2 linked regions of the Catalinimonas alkaloidigena genome follow. The protein of the gene in region 1 binds, or shares a complex with, the protein of each later gene. Links are inferred from orthologs where the notes say so. Each region holds a gene or a part of one and is shown on either strand. Other genes may lie near its edges.

What was found. The genes of interacting proteins can lie anywhere in the genome.
Region 2: the proteins of uvrA (region 1) and mfd are in contact, whole or in part, in a crystal structure (PDB 4DFC), measured with the Escherichia coli proteins. The link is inferred for Catalinimonas alkaloidigena from one-to-one orthologs.

The regions. Positions count from the first base shown.
Region 1 is NZ_FNFO01000017.1:16,674-25,114, forward strand. What follows is about bases 2,066-5,516. They hold uvrA (excinuclease ABC subunit UvrA), read right to left. Parts: upstream 5,170-5,516; coding sequence 2,266-5,169; downstream 2,066-2,265. Other genes in these bases: BLR44_RS26970 (fatty acid desaturase family protein), read left to right, coding at 2,066-2,166; BLR44_RS26980 (hypothetical protein), read left to right, coding at 5,412-5,516. Outside these bases: BLR44_RS26965 (hypothetical protein), read right to left, coding at 1-713; more of BLR44_RS26970, read left to right, coding at 1,102-2,065; more of BLR44_RS26980, read left to right, coding at 5,517-6,176; BLR44_RS26985 (AI-2E family transporter), read left to right, coding at 6,266-7,360; BLR44_RS29005 (hypothetical protein), read right to left, coding at 7,378-7,527; BLR44_RS26990 (MFS transporter), read left to right, coding at 7,779-8,441. UniProt on the Escherichia coli protein: The UvrABC repair system catalyzes the recognition and processing of DNA lesions. UvrA is an ATPase and a DNA-binding protein. A damage recognition complex composed of 2 UvrA and 2 UvrB subunits scans DNA for abnormalities.
Region 2 is NZ_FNFO01000003.1:678,648-686,006, reverse strand. What follows is about bases 624-4,524. They hold mfd (transcription-repair coupling factor), read right to left. Parts: upstream 4,199-4,524; coding sequence 824-4,198; downstream 624-823. Other genes in these bases: recG (ATP-dependent DNA helicase RecG), read right to left, coding at 4,277-4,524. Outside these bases: gliding motility lipoprotein GldJ, read right to left, coding at 1-621; more of recG, read right to left, coding at 4,525-6,373; gliding motility lipoprotein GldD, read right to left, coding at 6,388-6,975; gliding motility-associated protein GldE, read right to left, coding at 6,953-7,359. UniProt on the Escherichia coli protein: Couples transcription and DNA repair by recognizing RNA polymerase (RNAP) stalled at DNA lesions. Mediates ATP-dependent release of RNAP and its truncated transcript from the DNA, and recruitment of nucleotide excision repair machinery to the damaged site.

The DNA.
Region 1 (8,441 bases):
TAGTTTTTTACGCGCTTCAGGTTGAGCTTGATGTTATCGCGCAGCGAAAGCACTTCGTCGCCTCCCATAAAGATGGACTCTTTATCTACGGGCATGTCCGGCAACGCGTCGCCGGCTTCCACAATGCTGTGGTAACAATTCATCGTCAGCTTGCCGCGCGTTGTGCTTTCGCCGAAAACCGCGTAGCTGGCGCGCGTGACGTAGAGGGCATGAGACTCTGGCAAGAGCACTTTCTTTTTCATGTCGTCCATCACCTTGGCATTGGGAATGTCGTCGGCAAACTGCTCGAACAGGTGGCGAATCACCTTCACCCGGACAAACTGATGAATCCAGATCTGCTCGTAATTCTTCCGCCGCAGGTACACCTGCCCCGACACGGCCTTCAACCGCTCCCGCCGCAGGCCGACGCCGTCGAGCATGCTCCGGCACCGGCAAAACAACAACCCGTCGCTTTTGACGGTGGGCAAAATCATGTCGTTCATGAGCTGCCGAATGGCGGGCACGTCCAGCCAGACCGGGTACTTGTCGTCGATGCACCAGTAAATCCACTCGTCGTCAGGAAGGTCCTGCAACAAGGCCGTAACCGTACCTCGAATGTCTTTCGGAGCCTCGATGTAGTCGTGCCGGGCGTCGTTCTCTCCCGCCAGTTGCTGGTAAGGAATACGGAACTGAAACGGATGGTCGGGCCAGAGAAAATTGTATTTGTGGATCATGTGATCCGTTAAATGCCGATACTTATCGTATGTCAGAACGACTGCTTTCATGGAAACACTAGCTGGTAAATCGAGTAGGGAGAAGATCGGGCAGTGGTGGGCAGAGGGTCTTTTCCAAAAGCTCCTAACGCGGTGATTTCCATTCTGTTACAACTAAATAGCGAAATTCGTGCGCGGCTCCGTCAAGTTATCCGAAGACTCTTGTTTTATCTTTTCATAGTGCCAGCGCAGGGGGGCGCATCAGGGCGCCGTACGGGAGGCCCCGCTTCCCGGCAACTGCCCGGCTTTTGAGGCCATCCGGGTTTAAAATGTTACGCCCTGTTTTATTTGGATCGTACTGAATAAAGTTCCTATTTACTCTACCATTCATAAACCTAGTTACCCGAACATGAGATCTTTCCAGGGAATTACTGATCCGAGGGAAGCGACACCACCCGCCACCCGGCTGGATTTCTTTTTTCTGTCCCTCATGCGCGACCCGCGCGATCTGCCGTTTGTTCATCTGACTCTGAAAATCTGCCTCACCATCGTGCCGCTGGGCATTCTCCTGTTTATGCCGTGGCTGACCGGCCTCGCCTGGTGGGGCGTGGCACTGCTCTACTTTTACCTGAATAATCTGGTGTTTAAAGGGCCGTTCGGACTGATGCTGCACTGCACCAGCCACCGCCCCTGGTTCAAGAAAGAATACGATTGGCTGAATTACTTTTTGCCGTGGATCGTGAGTCCGTTTTTCGGCCAGACGCCCGAAACGTACTTTGGACACCACATCGGCATGCACCACCCGGAAAACAACCTGGACGAGGACAAAAGCACGACGATGTATTACCAGCGCGATAGTTTCCGGGGCTTTTTGAAGTACTTCGGGCTCTTTATGGCCGTTGGCTTCGTCGATCTGTTTAGCTACCTGAAAGCCAAGAACCGCAGCCGGTTGGCCTACAAAGCGCTGGCTGGCGAACTAAGCTTTTTTCTGTTGTGCATCGGTCTGGCGTTTGTGAGCCTCAAAGCCACGATCGTGGTGTTTTTGCTGCCGTTTTTCATCTTCCGGTTTATCGCCATGCTGGGCAACTGGGCGCAGCACGCTTTTGTCGACGCCCGCGATCCGGGCAATGCCTACAAAAACAGCGTTACCTGCATCAACGTCCGCTACAACCACAAATGCTGGAACGACGGCTACCACATCGGGCACCACATTCGCCCCGCTCTGCACTGGACGCAACATCCGGATTTCTTCCTGAAACATCTGGACGAATATGCCGAAAACCAGGCGCTGGTCTTCGAAGGGCTGGACTTCGGACGCATTTTTATTTTGCTGATGCGCAAACGCTACGACACGCTGGCCAGCCACCTTGTCAACGTGCACGACGCCTTCGAGAACGACGAAGAAGTGATCGCACTGATGAAACGGCGCTGCCAGCGCATCCCCCGCCCCGAAGCGCGCGAACTGGTACATTAACCTACCCGCCTTCAAAGCAAAAGCCGGCCCTACGTCGTAAGGTCGGCTTTTGCTTTCTGGCCTCCGCGCCAGCACCAGGCACATGCGTGGGAACCGCTGTTACGCCTGGCCCAGCTCCAGTTTCAGGAACTTGCCGGTATAGCTTTCGGCAGCGTTGGCAATTTTTTCGGGCGCGCCTTCGACCACGATGGTGCCACCGCCCGCACCGCCTTCCGGCCCCAAGTCGATTACGTGGTCGCAGACCTTAATCACGTCCAGGTTGTGTTCGATGATCAGTACCGTATTGCCCCGGTCGGCGAGCTTGTTCAGCACGTCGAGCAGGTGCTGGATGTCCGAAAAATGAAGGCCCGTGGTCGGTTCGTCGAGGATGTAGAGCGTCTGCCCGGTATCGCGTCGCGAGAGTTCGGTCGCCAGTTTCACGCGCTGCGCTTCCCCGCCCGACAGGGTCGTGGCGTGTTGCCCGAGGGTGATGTAGCCGAGGCCCACTTCGTGCAGGGTCTGGATTTTCCGGAGGATTTTCGGCTGGTTTTCGAAGAATTCCACGGCCTGTTCTACCGTCATGTCGAGCACGTCGGCGATGGACTTGCCTTTGAACCGCACTTCCAGCGTTTCGCGGTTGTAGCGCTTGCCTTTGCAGGTTTCGCACGGCACGTGGACGTTCGGCAGAAAGTCCATTTCAATGAGTTTCATGCCCGCCCCTTCGCAGGTTTCGCAGCGACCGCCCTTCACGTTGAACGAGAAACGGCCCGGTTTGTAGCCCCGGATCTTGGCCTCGGGCAAGGAAGAAAACAGCGCCCGGATGTCGGTAAACACGCCGGTGTAGGTCGCCGGGTTGGAACGCGGCGTCCGCCCAATGGGCGACTGGTCCACTTCGATAACTTTGTCCAGATGCTCCAGGCCCTTCACCGACTTGTACGGCAGTGGGTCGCGCTTCGCGTGGAAGAAGTGCTGGTTCAGGATGGGGTAGAGCGTATCGTGCACGAGCGACGATTTGCCCGAACCGGAGACGCCCGTGACGGCGGTCATCTTACCTAAGGGCAGCGTAAACGTGACGTTCTTCAGGTTGTGGCCCTTCGCACCTTTGATCACCAGCTTTTTGCCATTGCCTTTGCGACGTTCGGCCGGCACGGCGATTTCGCGCTGGCCGTTCAGGTAGCGCGCCGTGAGGCTCTGCTGCTGGAGAAACTCCTGGGGCGTGCCCTGTGCCACGACGTGCCCCCCGTGCCGCCCGGCACCCGGCCCGATGTCGACCAGGTAGTCGCAGGCCAGCATCATGTCTTTGTCGTGCTCTACCACGATCACCGTATTGCCCAGATCGCGCAGGTCCTGCAAGGCTTTGATCAGCTTCACGTTGTCGCGCTGGTGCAGCCCGATGCTCGGTTCGTCGAGGATGTACAACACGCCGACCAATTGGGTGCCGATCTGCGTCGCCAGACGAATGCGTTGCGCCTCTCCGCCCGACAAGGTACGGAGCGGACGGTCCAGATCAAGGTACTCCAGGCCCACGTCGATCAGGAAGCCGATGCGCTTCCTGATTTCTTTCAGCACTTCCGAAGCGATGCGGCGCTGGCGGTCGTCGAGGCGATCTTCCAGCCCTACGAACCACGCGGCCAAGTCGGAAATGTCGAGTTGCGCCAGTTCGGCGATGTTTTTTCCGTCGATCAGAAAATGGAGCGACTCTTTCTTCAGGCGCGCGCCCTGGCAGTCGGGGCACGTCTTGATGCTCGTAAAATCGCGCACCCAGTCGCGAATCTTGTCCGATTCCGAGTCCTGCTGCTTTTGCAGAAAGGAGATGATGCCGTCGAACTGAATGTGCCACGACGTGCCGGGATATTTCTTGGAGGGCACCGGAATAGCCTCGTCGGTCCCGTGCAGAATCGCCTTCATCAGCTCCTTCGGAAACTGCTCGATGGGCGTCGACAGGCTCAGTTTGTAGCGCTTCAACAGCGTCTGCAATTGTTTGAAGATCCAGATGTCGCGGTATTCGCCCAGCGGCGCAATGCCCCCCCGGCTGATGCTGAGCGTGGGATCGGGAATGATGGAATCTTCCGTAATTTCTTCGATCTGCCCCAGGCCGTTGCAGGTCGGGCAGGCCCCGTAGGGGGAGTTGAACGAGAACAGGTTCGGCGCGGGCTCGTCGTACGACAGGCCCGATTTCGGGTCGGTCAGGAACTTGGACAGCGTCTGCACATTGTCGTCGCCATCGAGCGTCATGATGATGCCCTTGCCGTGGTTCAGCGCCGTGTTGACCGACTGCGCAATGCGGAAGCGATCTGCCTCACGCACCACCACCCGGTCGATCACGATCTCAATGTCGTGCACCTTGTAGCGGTCCACCTGCATTTTCGGGACCAGCTCCTGCACCTCGCCGTCGACGCGCACCTTCGTGAAGCCGCTCTTGCGCAACTGCTGAAACAGTTCGCGGTAGTGGCCCTTTCGGCCCTTAACCACCGGGGCCAGAAGCGTCAGCTTCTGTCCGTCGAGCGTCTCCATAATGTGGTTGATGATCTGGTCTTCCGACCGCTTCACCATGCGCTCGCCCGTCAGGTACGAAAACGCTTCGCCCGCCCGCGCAAACAGCAGACGCATAAAATCGTAAATCTCCGTCGTGGTGCCGACCGTCGAGCGGGGGTTACGCGACGTGGTTTTCTGTTCGATGGAGATGACCGGACTCAGGCCGTTGATCTTGTCGACGTCGGGCCGTTCCATGTCGCCGATGAACGACCGCGCGTAGGCCGAAAAACTCTCCATGTAGCGGCGCTGTCCCTCGGCGTAGACAGTGTCGAAGGCCAGCGACGACTTGCCGCTGCCGCTGATCCCCGTAATCACCACGAGGCGGTTCCGCGGAATGGTCAGGTCGATGTTTTTCAGGTTGTGTTCGCGCGCGCCATAAATCTCGATCGACTCGTGGCCGGTGGCATCAGAAACAGAAGAAGTCGTGCCGTTTTGGGGCAGCGTGGTGGTGGTGTGGTCAGGTGCGGAAACGTCGTTTTTCAGCAGCATTCAGGATACAAACAGTGGGAGACTAACTAGGTACGGAAAAAGTCCCGGAAAGAGACAAGTATAAACAGAAAAAGTAAGGCACAGGTTCGGGAAAAACCAAGATTTGCTGACGAAGGGCAACCCGAAAAGACTGAACCGGATTTTCACCCGATTGAAGTCGCTTTTCCGAAAATCTCCTGGTTGTGATGGGGTTAAGCTATTTTGAGTGAAGTGAAGAAAAGACGTTATGTTCGTTCGACACGATGGACAAGAAAGCAAAGGAAGAGTTCTGGTTCATGGAGCGGTTTCTCGATTTATGCCCCGCCTTTCCGAAAGGCGAACTGCGTAAGCTGGCTCCTACGGAAGAGCCTCCCGATTTTCAATTTCTTGTGAGTGAGACACAGCGACGTTGGGGAATTGAACTTACACAACTCCACAACGAACCCTATGGCCACGACAAATTCTCGCAGAAGCAACGTCATGAAATGGAGGAGGAAATCGTACGACGTGCGGAGAAGCTGTTTCTGGATAACATGAATCTCCCTATGAATGTAACTGTCAGCTTTAGACGAAGTGCAAACTTCCCCAAACGAGAATGGGATGCCGTAGGAAGCGAGATAGCAAAGATTGTTCTTAAAGGTATTCTTGGCCATAACCTCAATGAATCTTTCCTCTTTTCAGTCGAGCATCCCTTGCCAGCTTATTTGTATGATATTCGAGGGTACTTTATACCAAGCATTACAGAGTCTGTTTGGTATAACAGTATGAGTAAGGCTGTTCCAGACCCCAAGCCTGACCAAATTCTAGACATCATTAGGTCGAAAGAGCGAAAGATTGCCAATTACAAGGTTCAGTACCATCGTAAATGTCTTCTCATTGTAGAAGGCATGGTTCCCTATTCGTGGTTTGATGATTTTTCAGAAATCAGAGACATGGTGATACCCACGTTATTTGATCACGTGTACATTTTGCACACCAGTGACGGAAGAACGCCTATTTCTGAACTGACTGTAAAACGTCCTGAGTGACGCGATAAACCCTTCTTTACCAACCCAATCTGCTTTCTGCCCGTTGCTTACACCAAGCTTCGGTATACTTTCTTACTTTTTGTTGGTCTATGGACGCCTCTCTCCGCAACTTCGGGCGGAAGCTCGGTTTACTGTTCTTGATTGCCGTCGCCCTCCTGGCGATTCAGTTTCTGACCCACGAACTGTTGCTGCTGTTTGCGGCCATCATGCTCGCGATTCTCTGGCGCGGTACGGCCCGGTGGCTGCACGCCAAAACCCGAGTGCCGGTCGGGTGGGCGCTGGCGCTGACCATTCTGGTGCAGTTTGGTGTGATCGCCGGGTTGATCGCGCTGCTGGCCCCGAACGTGGCCGAACAGGTCAGCCAGTTGTCGGACCGGCTACCGCAGATCGTCGACGAAGTGAAAAGCGCCGCCCAGTCGTCGTCGGTCGGCCAAATGCTCTGGAAACAACTGCCCGATAGTTCTGAATGGCTGGGGGGCGATTCGCAGCAGATCACGCAGCGTGTATTCAGTTTCTTTACCCTCACACTGGGGGCTGTGTTCGACGTGGTGATCATCGTCGTACTCGCGACTTTTCTGGCCATCGATCCGCTGCTGTACGTCCGGGGCTTCCTGCGGCTCATCCCGACGGAACAACGGCCCCGCGCGGCGCAGGTGTTGATTACGCTGAACATCACGCTGTTCCGGTGGTTTATCGGCAAGATTCTCGACATGACGAGCGTCGGCATCATGACGGCCATCGGGTTGTGGGCACTCGGCATGCCGCTGGTGCTCACGCTTTCGCTGATTGCCTTCTTCTTCTCGTTCGTGCCCAACCTCGGGCCGCTGCTGTCGGCCGTGCCGCCGGTGCTGCTCGCGTTTGTGCAGAGCCCCTCCATGGCGTTGTACGTCGCTCTGCTCTACCTGGGCATCCAGGCCTTCGAGAGCTACCTGATTACCCCGAATATCCAGAAGCACGCCATCCAGATGCCCCCGGTACTGCTGCTGGCCGTGCAGGTCTTTTTCGCCAAACTACTGGGGGCACTAGGGTTGCTGCTCTCCACACCCATTCTCGCCACGGTGATGATTTTGGTCAAGATGTTGTACGTGAAAGGAACGCTGGGCGACCAACACCTGGACGTGGCATTCGAGGAAGAAGCTGCCCGGCGCAGCCACGCGCTGCTTCCGGAAGAACCCTCTGCCTGATCTTTTGCCAATCGTATTTAATCGGCGGCGTGACTCGGCTCGGCCTCGGAAATTTGCATGGGAAACGCGTCCCGCGCCCGCTCAACCAGCTGTCGGTCGTGCCAGGACGTTTCCGGCTCCAGGGCCAGGTACTGTTCCACCGAAAGGCCCAGTTCTGCCGCGCGCAACTCGTGGAAGCGGCTTGGATCTGGTCCAGTGTGGTCTGATATGCTTCGTAGGAAGTGCCCCGGTCGGCTTTGAGCGAGAATACGGCCGTCTGCGGACTCTCCCGACAACTCAGGTTCATTCCCACGGTTGGACAGAAACCGCCTGACGCGGTCGTGCAATTCCGCCACCTCCGGGCGTTCGACACACAACCTTGCGCATTTCTTCCCGCCGCCGTTCATCGTATTACCTTCCTGGTTATCTTCAGATGTCTATGCAGCCTACCCTTGCCCGTTCGTTCCGTCTCTATCGCGATGCCTACGTGGGTCATCCCAAAGAAATCTGGGCGCTGGCCGTCCTGACGTTCCTGAACCGGGTGGGCACGATGGTGCTGCCGTTTCTCAGCGTCTACCTCACCACCGTGCTGGGCTTTTCGCTGCGGGAGGCCGGTCTGCTGGCGTCGGCGTTCGGGCTGGGTTCGCTGGGCGGCGCTTTCTTCGGTGGGCGGCTGAGCGACCGCTGGGGGCCGCTGACGGTGATTATGCTGAGCCTCTCGGTCGGTGGCGGTCTGCTGATCGCCCTGCAGTTTGCCACGCGGTTCCCGACGCTGTTTCTCCTGATTTTCCTGGCGTCGCTGTTCGGAGAGGCGTACCGCCCGGCCATGAGCGCCGCTGTGGGCAATTACGTCCCTTCGTCGGAAACCGGGCGTTCCATGGCGTTTTTGCGGCTCGCCATCAATCTGGGCATGAGCGCCGCCCCGGCCATCGGGGGATTGGTGGCGACCACCATCGGATACGACGGCCTGTTCTGGATCGACGGACTGACGTGCCTGACCGCCTCTGTTTTCCTGTGGTTTACGTCGCGCCGCTGGACCAGGCCGCTGCCGGACCCATCGGACACGTCCGATCCTGAGGCCACGGGTCGTCCGCCGTACCGC
Region 2 (7,359 bases), on another replicon or contig:
TAACACAACGCCCGATTCCAGCGGAATACGACCGCCACCTTCCGGAACTTCGATGCCTGCATCTTCGGCTAACTTTTGGTTTACAACGGCCGTACGCCATTTGCAGTAGTCGTTGGCCTGTTCCCAGGTAACTCCTACTACCGGGTAATACCGGAAACCGGGGTAGCGCAAGTAGTGATCTACATAAGGATCGTTGTACGCCAAATCCGACAACCAAACGGTGGTATCCGGCAGGGCCGCCGTGTACACCTCCTCGGCAGAGTCGCGCTGTACATAGAACAGGTATTCCAGCCAGTGGATGTTGGCCACCTCGGTCTGATCCATGTAGAACGTCGGGATGGTTACCGTCCGCTCCAAGTTGTCGCGTGAATAAATAATGTCTTCTTCAGAAGAACCCAGCACTGTACGCCCGCCTTCAATCAGAATCAGGTTAGGCCCTTCGGGCTGCTCCAGGTAATCCTCTACCTGAAATCCTTCGTCGTCGTTGTACGCCAAACCTGTTGCTGTGCTCTCGCCCCCAGGGTTGGTTGCCGTTGGGTGTTGCTTCGAGCAAGCCGATAAAAGGCAAGCCGCCGCCGCAACGGATAACCCGAATTGGGTTGCTCTGGTGATTTTGCTCATATACCTGTTTAATTTGTGCATCTTCCTGGTTAGGGAAAGACTCATAATAATAGAATGCTTACGGATAACGCCGTAATGATCAGAAAATTATAGGGAGTTCGCCCTAATCACTTTGTAAAAGTAAGGTTTTGTTTTCGATCCCGAAAAACGATGTAAGTTCTCGTTTGGAATGTAGAACCCGCCTGAGTTACAGGATGTCAGATCAGGAACTAGTTTCTAAAATTGACACCATCTGATCGAGAATTGTGGCCGCTTTTTCGATCGAATTGACGTGTTGTACTGTCAGGATCAGCCGCTTACTGGTTTCGCGCATGCGGCACGTCTTCGGATGGCGCTGTACGTAATCGAGAATGCGGCCGAACGTTTCAGATTTGTAATACGCTTCCTGATCAGAAGGTAGAAAATACCCTTTCATCACGTTCTCCTTCAATACGAGCTTCTCAAAACCAGCGCGTTCCGCCTTCCAGCGCAGCCGTACGGTGCGGATCAGATCTTCTACTTGGGGCGGAAATGCTCCGAAGCGGTCGGTCATGGACGCTACGAATTTCTCCAGCTCTGCCTCGTTTTTAATGCTGTCAAGTTTTGAATATAAATTGAGCCGTTCGGAGATGCTTGCCACGTAAGACTCTGGAATTATTATTTCCATATCGGTTTCGATAGAACAGTCTGGCACAGGGACTTCCGGCTTCAAGTCGATCTCGTGTTGAAACAAATCCCGGAATTCGCTCTCCTTCAGTTCCTGAATGGCTTCGTCAAGCACTTTGTGATACATCTCAAAGCCCAGGTCGGTAATGAAACCGCTTTGCTCACCGCCCAGCAAATTTCCCGCCCCGCGGATATCCAGATCGCGCATGGCTACCTTGAAGCCATCGCCTAATTCCGAAAATTCTTCCAGGGTTTGCAGCCGCTTGCGGGCATCGGACGTGAGCATGGAAACCGGCGAGGTGACCAGATAGCAAAATGCTTTCCGGTTGGAGCGCCCCACGCGGCCGCGCATCTGGTGCAGGTCCGACAGACCAAAAATGTGCGCGCGGTTAATAATAATGGTATTGGCATTCGGAATGTCCAGACCGGATTCAATAATGTTGGTGGAGACCAGCACGTCGTACTCGCCGTCCATAAACTTCATCATGATCTTTTCAAGCTTGGCCCCCTCCATCTGCCCATGTGCCACTCCGACTTTGGCGTCGGGCACCAACCGAAGAATGATGTTGGCGATCTCGTCGATGTCCTGAATGCGGTTGTGTACGAAGAATACCTGCCCACCCCGCTGCAGTTCAAAACTAATGGCGTCGCGAATGAACTCCTCATTAAAAACGTGAAGCTCGGTCGTGACGGGCTGGCGGTTGGTCGGAGGCGTGGCGATGATCGACAAGTCGCGCGCTCCCATCAGCGAAAACTGAAGCGTCCTGGGAATCGGTGTGGCCGTTAGCGTCAGTACGTCGACGTTGACCCGCATTTCCTTCAGGCGGTCTTTTACCTTCACCCCGAATTTTTGTTCCTCGTCCACGATCAGCAGACCCAGGTCCTTGAACTTTACGTCTTTGCTGACCAGCCGGTGTGTCCCGATCAAGATGTCTACTTTGCCTTCCTCTGTCTTTTTTAACGTTTCCCGGCTTTGCGCCGAGGTCCGGAAACGGTTCAGGTAATCGATGGTGACGGGGAAGCGCTCCAACCGTTCGCTGAACGTCCGAAAATGCTGAAACGCCAGAATGGTGGTCGGCACCAGCACAGCAACCTGCTTGCCGTTCGCTACTGCTTTAAAGGCCGCCCGAATCGCCACTTCGGTCTTCCCGAAACCGACGTCGCCGCACACCAACCGGTCCATCGGGTATGGCTGCTCCATGTCGTTTTTAACATCGGTGGTTGCTTTGGCCTGGTCGGGTGTGTCTTCGTAGATAAAAGACGATTCCAGCTCGGCCTGCAAAAAGCCGTCGGGAGCGTAGTGAATGCCGGGGGCTGCTTTGCGTTTGGCGTACAGTTCGATCAGCTCGCGCGCAATGTCCTTGACTTTCTTTTTTGTCTTGGACTTCTTTTGGTCCCACTCGGCCGAACCCAGTTTGTTGATCTGCGGCGGTCCCCCCTCTTTACCACTGTAACGCGCAATTTTGTGCAGTGCGTGGATGCTCACCAGCAGAAAATCGTCGTCGCGGTACACCAGACGAATGGCTTCCTGCGCTTTGCCATTGACCTCTACTTTTTCCAACCCGGCAAACCGTCCGATGCCGTAGTCAACGTGAGTAACGTAATCGCCAGGTTGCAGGCTTTGCAGTTCTTTGAGGGTAAGCGCCTTGGTTTTGGAGTACCGATCTTTGGTATGATACCGGTGAAAACGATCGAAAATCTGATGGTCGGTATAACAGACGATTTTCTGAAGATCATCGATAAACCCCTGACGCAATGAAATGTTCAGCGGCTGAAACTTCAGATGCGGGTTCAACTCTTCAAAAATAGTCTGGAGTCGCTCCGTCTGTTTCGGCATTTCGGCCGTGATGATGTTGACAAATTCCTGCGCCTGTGTTTCGGCCAGGTTATCGGCCAGCAGTTGGAAATCCTTGTTAAAGGAAGGCTGAGGATGCGCCTCGAACTGAATGACGTCGGCCGCACTTCCTTCACGCGAAAACCGATTTCCGAACTCGATGTGGGGATAAGCCGCCGCATTCTTCGCGAAGCTGGTCGGCGTTTCGTAGAGGTGATCGGGTGGCAACGCTACACCCCGTTCGCCGTTTTTCTCCAGAATCTGGTCAAACACCTGCTGTACTTTCTCGAACGACTGCCCGATGATGTCGAGCGTTAAGTCCCAGTCTTTGTACCAAATTACGCACCCGTCCGGCACGAAGCCGAAAAACGATTCACGGCTTTCGCCGGTAAGTTTGGTTTGCACGTTGGGCGTAATGGCGACCGACTCGCGTTTCTCGACGGACAGTTGCGTGTTGGGATCGAACGTACGGATGCTTTCCACTTCGTCGCCAAACAATTCGATGCGGAACGGTAGATCGCCTGCAAAGGAGTAAACATCGATGATGCCCCCGCGGATGGCGTACTGTCCAGGCTCGTACACAAAATCGGTTCGTTCAAAATCGTAGCTGCTTAACACCTCGTTCAGAAAGTTGGTGTCCAGCTGATCGCCCACCTTGGCCGAGAGCGTATTTTCGGTTAACGCCCGCTTGTTAATCACTTTTTCGGTCAGGGCTTCCGGGTACGTCACGATGTGTGAACCCACCATGCGGTGTTCGTTCAGGTGGTTGAGCACTTCGGCCCGCAGCAGCACGTTCGCGTTGTCCACTTCTTCGAACTGATACGCCCGCTTGTACGACGTCGGGAACATCAGCACAGGACGCTTCGGCAACAGGAACTGGAGGTCGTTCATGAAGTAGGCCGCTTCTTCCCGATCGTGCAATACGTACACAAAGGTGGACGGCCGCAGTTCGAACAACGCCGCCGCCACCACGGCATCGAGGCTGCCGATGAGCCCCTTCAGGTGCAGGTGCGGCGACTTGGACGCGCGCAGCTTTTCAGCCAGCGTTTGAACGAGCGGATCCTGTTTATAAAGCTGTAGAAAATCAGTGACTTGCAAGGGAAATCAGATTAAAGTACGTACAGAAAAACCCACCGAGAGGTTCCGTTGATGTAACGTCAGGAACGGGAAAAAAGGTTAGCTAATGCGACTCCAGTTTGTCGCATCTTTTCGGAGCGAATCGATGTGGTGACGAATGGGCTGGTGCTCGGGCGCACTCAGGTTCGGATCGTCGGCAATGATCTGCTGGGCGTCGTGGCGGGCCTCCTGCAAAATCTTGCCATCCTGTGCGATGTCGGCTACCAGCAGGTTGAGCACGCCGCTTTGTTGCGTGCCGGACAGATCGCCGGGGCCGCGCAGTTTCAGGTCGATGTCGGCAATTTCGAAGCCGTTGTTGGTGCGTTCCATTGTCGCCAGCCGGATCTTTCCTTCTTTGCTGATCTTATAGCCCGTCATCAGAATGCAAAACGACTGCTCAGCCCCCCGCCCTACCCGGCCGCGCAACTGGTGCAATTGCGACAGACCAAATTTTTCAGCGTTTTCGATGATCATGATCGAGGCATTGGGAACGTTCACGCCGACTTCGATAACGGTCGTGGCTACCATAATTTTGGTTTCTCCCTTCACGAAGCGCGCCATCTCGTAATCTTTCTCGCGCGCTTTCATCTTGCCGTGCACAATGCTTAACGGATAATCGGGAAAATAACGACTGACACTTTCGTAGCCATCCATCAAGTCCTTGTAATCCAGCGTCTCCGACTCTTCGATCAGTGGATACACAATGTAGGCCTGCCGTCCCTTTTCAATCTCGTTTTTCAGGAAACCAAAGACCCGCAGGCGGTGCTTGTCGAAGCGGTGAACTGTGCGGATAGGCTTACGGCCCGGCGGCAGCTCGTCTATAACCGACACATCCAGGTCGCCATACACCGTCATGGCCAGGGTGCGCGGAATGGGCGTTGCGGTCATCACCAGTACATGGGGCGGCATCTCCGGGTTTTTGCCCCACAAGCGGGCCCGCTGTGCTACTCCGAAACGGTGCTGTTCGTCGATAACACATAAGCCTAGCTTCGGGAATTCGATCCAGTCTTCGAGCAGAGCATGAGTACCTACCAGGATCTGAATCTGTCCGTTTTGCAGCATTTCGTCCAGGTAAGCCCGCTCGCGTTTGGTGGTGGAGCCCGTCAACTTTCCGATGCCGATCCCTAACGCTTCGGCAAATTCCTTCAATGAGGTATAGTGCTGATCTGCCAGGATCTCCGTCGGGGCCATCATACATGCCTGGTAGCCGCTGCCGATCACGAGCAGCATGCAGATGAACGCCACAATGGTTTTACCACTGCCCACGTCGCCCTGCAACAGACGATTCATTTGCCGCCCCGACTTAAAATCCTGAAAGATTTCGCGGATCACGCGCTTTTGCGCATTGGTCAGATCAAAAGGCAAATGGTCGTTGTAAAAACGGGTGATCAATTCCACGTTGCTGCAGATGTAGCCCCGAAACGTTTCCTTCTGAACGGAGTGCTGGCGCAGCAACCGCAACTGCACGTAGAACAGCTCTTCGTATTTCAGACGAAACCGCGCCCTTTGTAACAAATCTTCGCGTTCCGGAAAGTGGATGTTCATCATGGCTTCGGCCTTGGACATCAGCCGGTATTTGTCAATCAGATGATGCGGCAGCGTCTCGGGGATCTTGTCTTTTGCCAGTTCGATCAGCGTCCGCATGATGCGCCCTAACGCCCGGCTGTCAAGGAAGCGGCGCTTCATCGTCTCGGTCGTATGGTACACTGGCTGTAGAAATCCGGCCGTAGGTTGCGCTTCAGCGAGGAGTTCCAGTTCCGGATGAGCGATGCTAAACTTTCCCTGAAACGAAGAGGCTTTTCCAAACACGACGTATTCATGCTGGAGTTTCAGACGCGACTGTACCCATTTGATGCCCTGAAACCAAACCAGTTCCAGCTCGCCGGTCTGGTCGCGCAGGCGAGCCATCAGGCGTTTTTTGGGCCCCTCCCCGATCAGCTCTTTGTAGACTAAATGGCCTTTCACCTGCACATACGGCAAGTCGTCGGTCAGATCGCCAATGTCGTAAAACCGGCTGCGGTCTTCGTAACGAAACGGGTAGTGTTGGATCAGGTCACCGTAGGTGAACAGCTCTAGTTCCTTGTTAAGCGTAGCGGCTTTTTGCGGCCCAACCCCACGGAGGTATTCTAACTTGGTATTAAAAAAACCGGGATGCATACCCAAAAATAGCGCTACTCAGTCCAATGAAGGGTGTTGAGCATGTGCACAATGTCGCTTTTGATAAAATCGATGACAGGGGCCAGCGAATCGTTCTTTGACGCTACCTGGAAGTAAAGCGCGCCTCGGAGGAAATGCTCGGTACTGTCGGTGGTGTAAAACTGAAATTGGCTGGGTACTTCGCCGCTGAGTTCAAACACGTAGGCCGGCTGGCCGGCAGCGGTTTGCAGCACCGCCTCGTCGATGGCCGAGGCGCGGATCTGGTGTTTGGCCGTGAGGCGCCGCGCGTCTTCGGTCAGTTCGACCAGTTGGTTTTTGGGCTGTTCGAGCGACTTGTACGTTACGGAAATACGGGCCCCGAAATCCGGGTAGACGATGTCGATCCAATGCGGCTCGGAAAGGCCCGTAGTGTCTTTGGTAGCGTAGGCGTATTTCGAAAACTCGAAGGTATAGGGATGTCCCGTTTCGAGCGGTTGAAACGCTGGCGCTGGCAGATCGATTCGATTAAATCCCTTGGGCTTCGGGGTATATTCCTGGCTGCAGGAAAACAAAAACAGCCCCCCCACCAGCAGCCCCAGGCTACACGATTTTTTTAGAAACATCACTTTCGGTAATGTGGACTTTAACACGCTTGATGCGTTTGGCATTGACAGAGACGATCTGGAAAACAAAGTTTTCGTACTTGATGGTTTCACCGGCACGCGGAAGTTTCGCACTAAGTTCCAGCAATAGCCCGCCCAGCGATTCACTTTCTCCTTTTACTTCTTCGAACAGAAGCGGATCGACGTCCACCACTTTACAGAAATCGTTCAGCGACGTCTTTCCCTCAAACACGTACGTCTGGTTGTCCAGCCTTGTAAAGATGACGTCCTCGTCGTCGTCAAACTCGTCGTTGATTTCGCCGACGATTTCTTCGATGATGTCTTCCAGCGTGACCAACCCACTCGTTCCTCCGTATTCGTCGACCACAATAGCCATGTGCACGC